Regions from separate parts of the Nicoliella sp. ESL1113 genome, predicted to be linked through region 1. Evidence: a T-box and tRNA genes for the amino acid it is inferred to sense, from the RefSeq annotation. Region 1 holds a T-box; the other holds one or more tRNA genes.
The links. A T-box is a leader RNA that pairs with one kind of tRNA and senses whether it is charged. The one in region 1 lies ahead of ACSYTJ_RS04890 (valine--tRNA ligase), so its partner is inferred to be a tRNA-Val.
Positions count from the first base shown of each region.

Region 1 (2,385 bases):
TCCAAGACATCCTTGTCTTGTTCCCAGTTTTCGATATCCTTAGGTGCTTCTTCACCAACGTAGGTTTCACCAGTCTGCTTGTTGTACCAAGCAGGAATCCGATGCCCCCACCATAGTTGACGGGAAATAACCCAGTCATGGATGTTGTCCATCCATTGTTCGAAGGTGTGTTCGAATCTTTCTGGCACGAAGTTAACCCGATCATCTGTTTCTTGGTTCTTCAAGGCTTGTTCAGCAAGTGGTTTCATCTTAACGAACCATTGGGTCGAAAGGCGGGATTCAACTTGGACCCCGGTTCTTTCGGAATGCCCAACAGCGTGGACGATTGGGTCGACCTTTAACATGTAGCCGCCAGCTTCCAAGTCGTCAGTCATCGCCTTACGAGCTTCAAAACGGTCCATGCCCTTGTACTTACCGGCGTTTTCGTTCATCGTAGCGTCTTCGTTCATCGTGTTGATCCGCTTCAAGTCGTGACGGTTACCAACGTTAAAGTCATTTGGGTCGTGGGCTGGGGTGATCTTAACCATCCCAGTCCCAAATTCCTTATCTACGTATTCATCGGCAATGATTGGAATTTCACGATCAACTAATGGCACTCGAATGTGCTTGCCAACGATGTCCTTGTAACGTTCATCGGTTGGGTTAACAGCAACCGCCACATCCCCAAACATCGTTTCTGGACGGGTGGTTGCGATTTCGATATAGTCCTTACCGTTGAAATCAGTTCCATCGGTGAATGGATACTTAACGTGGTAAAAGGCACCCTTGTCATCCTTATGGATAACTTCGATATCGGACAATGCGGTCCGCGCCTTTGGATCCCAGTTAATGATGTATTCACCACGGTAGATGAGACCCTTCTTGTAGAGGGTCACGAACACCTTGCGCACGGCAGCTGATAGACCATCATCTAACGTGAAGCGTTCCCGACTATAATCAAGGGAGAGGCCTAACTTACCCCATTGTTTCTTAATGGTTGCGGCATAGTCATCCTTCCATTCCCACACCTTTTCGATGAACTTTTCGCGTCCTAAGTCATATCTGGTGATGCCTTCGCTATTGAGCTTAGCTTCAACCTTCGCTTGGGTCGCAATTCCAGCATGGTCCATCCCTGGCAACCAGAGTGTATCATAGCCTAACATCCGCTTTTGGCGAATTAAAATATCTTGTAAAGTCGTATCCCAAGCATGGCCTAAATGCAGTTTTCCAGTAACATTAGGCGGCGGAATTACGATTGAATATGGTTTTGCTTTTTGATCACCACTAGGTTTGAAGACATCTTCATCAAGCCATTCTTGGTACTGGCCATCTTCAACTGCATTATGGTCATACTTTGGTGGCATTTTAATATCCTTAGTCATAAAAAACACCTCATTTAATTTTAAATTTTGCAAACAAAAAAGCACTTCGTCGAATAGGACGAAGTGCTTCGCGGTACCACCTAAATTAAACCGATCAAATCGATTTCTCTCATGTGACAGCTTAACGGGGTCAACCGAATTTACCTACTAGGCTTCAGTAAATCAACTCCCAAGGTACCTTCATTTAAAATGATGAAAACCCTCGCAACGATGCAGGTCTCTTTCTGGACACCAATTTAAATTACTCTCTTGTTCGCAGTATTTTACTTCTTGGTAACTATCATAATCAATCAGCGTCTAATCGTCAACTAATTTTATAATAATTCTGAAAATACATCTTGATTTTGGTTTAAGAATTCTTCGCCTGGTTTGATATCAGTGACCTTAATCCCAGCAATGGCCTTCTTGGTCAAAGCATCCACGTCAATGTAAGTTTCATAATGACGGGTCTTTTCAAGGTCTGGCTTGGTTTTAGGCGAAGGCGGCGTGAAGATGGTACAACAATCTTCAAATGGCATGATTGAAAGATCGTAAGTGCCAATCTTTTCAGCGATCCGGATAATTTCAGTCTTATCCATCGATACCAGTGGCCGTAATACGGGCAGGTTCGTAACATCGTTAATGGCCATCATGCTTTCTAAGGTCTGCGAAGCTACTTGCCCTAATGATTCACCAGTAAAGACCCCTTTGCAATGCCGATTGCGGGTGATTTCAGAAGCAATCCTAAGCATCATCCGCCGTTGAATCGTCATCAAATAACCTTCTGGGACCTTTTCCTTCACCGTTTCTTGAACTTCCGTGAATGGCACCTCGATAAATTGGATATTACCACCGAACTTCGCCACTTGAGACGTTAACTCCTTGGCCTTTGCTAAGGCTTGGGGGCTAGTATATGGTGGACTGAAGAAATGGATCATATCGACCTTAACCCCCCGCTTCATAGCAAGGTAGGTCGCCACTGGTGAATCAATTCCACCAGATAGCATCATCGTTGCCCGACCACCTGTTCCAACTGGTAGTCCTC
Region 1 is NZ_CP196387.1:1,132,348-1,134,732, forward strand. Features, by position in the region: gene ACSYTJ_RS04890 (valine--tRNA ligase) at 1-1,361, opposite strand, end outside; T-box leader at 1,413-1,627, opposite strand; gene thiI (tRNA uracil 4-sulfurtransferase ThiI) at 1,676-2,385, opposite strand, start outside.

Region 2 (2,385 bases), 590 kb from region 1:
ATGACTAGAATCAGCTAAAATCTGCTTTAAATATCTTTCAATAATATCTGAAACATTTTTTGATTGCATATCTTCATCTCATCTCTGACTAATCTTGACTAATATTATAAGAAATTCATTAGCGAAATAAAAGTATTTTGTTTATTAAATTTTAGGACAAAAAAATCGGGAAAACAAGATTCGAACTTGCGACCTCTGCGTCCCGAACGCAGCGCTCTACCAAGCTGAGCTATTTCCCGATGTTTCCCGTTTTATTTAACTGTAATTAGAACTTGATCGGGAAGACAGGATTCGAACCTGCGACCCCTTGGTCCCAAACCAAGTGCTCTACCAAGCTGAGCTACTTCCCGAAACTTACTTCTTACTACTATATATAATAGAAGAAATAAAAAATGCACCCAGTAGGAGTCGAACCTACAACCTTCTGATTCGTAGTCAGACACTCTATCCAGTTGCGCTATGGGTGCAAAATATTATTAAAATTAAAATGCCGAGGACCGGGATCGAACCGGTACGGTTATCACTAACCGCAGGATTTTAAGTCCTGTGCGTCTGCCAATTCCGCCACCCCGGCAGGCTATTTATTTTTATAAAATAAAAAGCGGAAGACGGGATTCGAACCCGCGACCCCCACCATGGCAAGGTGATGTTCTACCACTGAACTACTTCCGCACAAAAATGCCGACTAGACGATTCGAACGCCCGACCTCATCATTACTAGTGATGCGCTCTAACCAACTGAGCTAAGTCGGCAAATTGGTAAGTGCGGGCGAAGGGACTCGAACCCCCATGTCCAAAGGACACTAGAACCTAAATCTAGCGCGTCTGCCAGTTCCGCCACGCCCGCATATTAATATGAAAATGAGCCGTGGGAGGTTCGAACTCCCGACCCTCTGATTAAAAGTCAGATGCTCTACCGGCTGAGCTAACGGCTCGTGAAAATAAAAAAATGGAGGATACAGGGCTCGAACCTGTGACCTCCTGCTTGTAAGGCAGATGCTCTCCCAACTGAGCTAATCCTCCGAGGTCTCAATGCTTATTAACTTAAGCAACTATTTAATCATACTACTTAGTTAACTTAATGTCAACAGTTTTTTAATTTTTTATTTTCGCCTTTCAGCTGAAAAGCAATTACTAAAAATCAACAAAAACTAGTATATAATAAATCCACCCAAAAAGCTACCCCCTTTTTCAAAAAAAATAAGAATCGGGATTAAAAATCCGATTCCTATTTAATAATCATTGATATTATCGCAATTTAGAATAAGTCTTGCTTTTCAATTTTTTTCATTCCGTGCATATATGGTTGAAGAACTTCTGGAATATTTACAGTTCCATCTTCATTTTGGAAGTTTTCCAAAATTGCAGCAACCGTCCGACCAACTGCTAATCCAGAACCATTTAAAGTATGAACAAATTGTAGTTTCCCACTTTCATCACGATATTGAATCTTAGCCCGTCGTGCTTGGAAATCAGTTGTATTAGAACAACTTGAGATTTCCCGATAACAATTTTGGGCTGGCATCCAAACTTCGATATCGTGAGTCATCGCAGCAGTGAAACTCATGTCACTAGTGGTTAAAGTAATAACGTGATATGGAATCTTCAATAACTTAAGCAAACTTTCAGCTTGGTGAGTAATTTTATCCAAGGCTGCCCATGATTCCTCTGGCTTTGTAAATTGAACCATTTCAACTTTGTTAAATTGGTGTAATCTGATCAAACCTCTGGTATCACGACCAGCACTCCCTGCTTCAGAACGGAAGGCAGGACTTAAAGCGGTGAACTTAACTGGTAACTTGTCTTCTGGGATAACTTCGCCACGATAGTAGTTCACTAATGGTACTTCTGCGGTTGGAATCATTGTTAGATCACTATCAGCAATTTCAAACCCAGCCTTCTTTTCCAAGAACTTAGGGAATTGGCCGGTCCCATACATTGATTCTGAATTAACCATGTATGGTGGAATAATTTCTTCATAACCAGCATTCGTATTTTGATCCAAGAAGAAGTTGTAGATGGCCCGTTCGAGTAATGAACCAGCACCAACGTAGTATACGAAACGACTTCCTGCTACCTTAGCACTTCTTTCGAAGTTTAAGATGCCAAGGTCTTCACCGATTTCCCAGTGGTTCTTAGGCTTAAAATCAGTGAATTCACGAGGAGTCCCAACCTTCCGCAGTTCCTTTGAACCTTCTTCAGTTAAACTGATTGGGTCATCATCATTTGGAATGTTTGGTAGGTGAGCTGCTAAATCATGTTGCTTAGCTGAAACTGCTTGTTCTTGTTCATCTAATTCCTTAATTTCAGCCCCGACTTCTTTCATTCGGTTAATTGGACCAGTAGCATCTTCTTTAGCCCGCTTCATCTTAGCGATGTCATCTG
Region 2 is NZ_CP196387.1:545,706-548,090, reverse strand. Features, by position in the region: gene ACSYTJ_RS02140 (CtsR family transcriptional regulator) at 1-69, opposite strand, end outside; tRNA gene ACSYTJ_RS02135 (tRNA-Pro) at 166-239, opposite strand; tRNA gene ACSYTJ_RS02130 (tRNA-Pro) at 277-350, opposite strand; tRNA gene ACSYTJ_RS02125 (tRNA-Arg) at 394-467, opposite strand; tRNA gene ACSYTJ_RS02120 (tRNA-Leu) at 489-574, opposite strand; tRNA gene ACSYTJ_RS02115 (tRNA-Gly) at 601-672, opposite strand; tRNA gene ACSYTJ_RS02110 (tRNA-Thr) at 680-753, opposite strand; tRNA gene ACSYTJ_RS02105 (tRNA-Leu) at 765-847, opposite strand; tRNA gene ACSYTJ_RS02100 (tRNA-Lys) at 863-935, opposite strand; tRNA gene ACSYTJ_RS02095 (tRNA-Val) at 951-1,023, opposite strand; gene serS (serine--tRNA ligase) at 1,259-2,385, opposite strand, start outside.
Region 2: it encodes a tRNA-Val, which carries the amino acid that the T-box ahead of ACSYTJ_RS04890 (valine--tRNA ligase) is inferred to sense. The anticodon was not compared.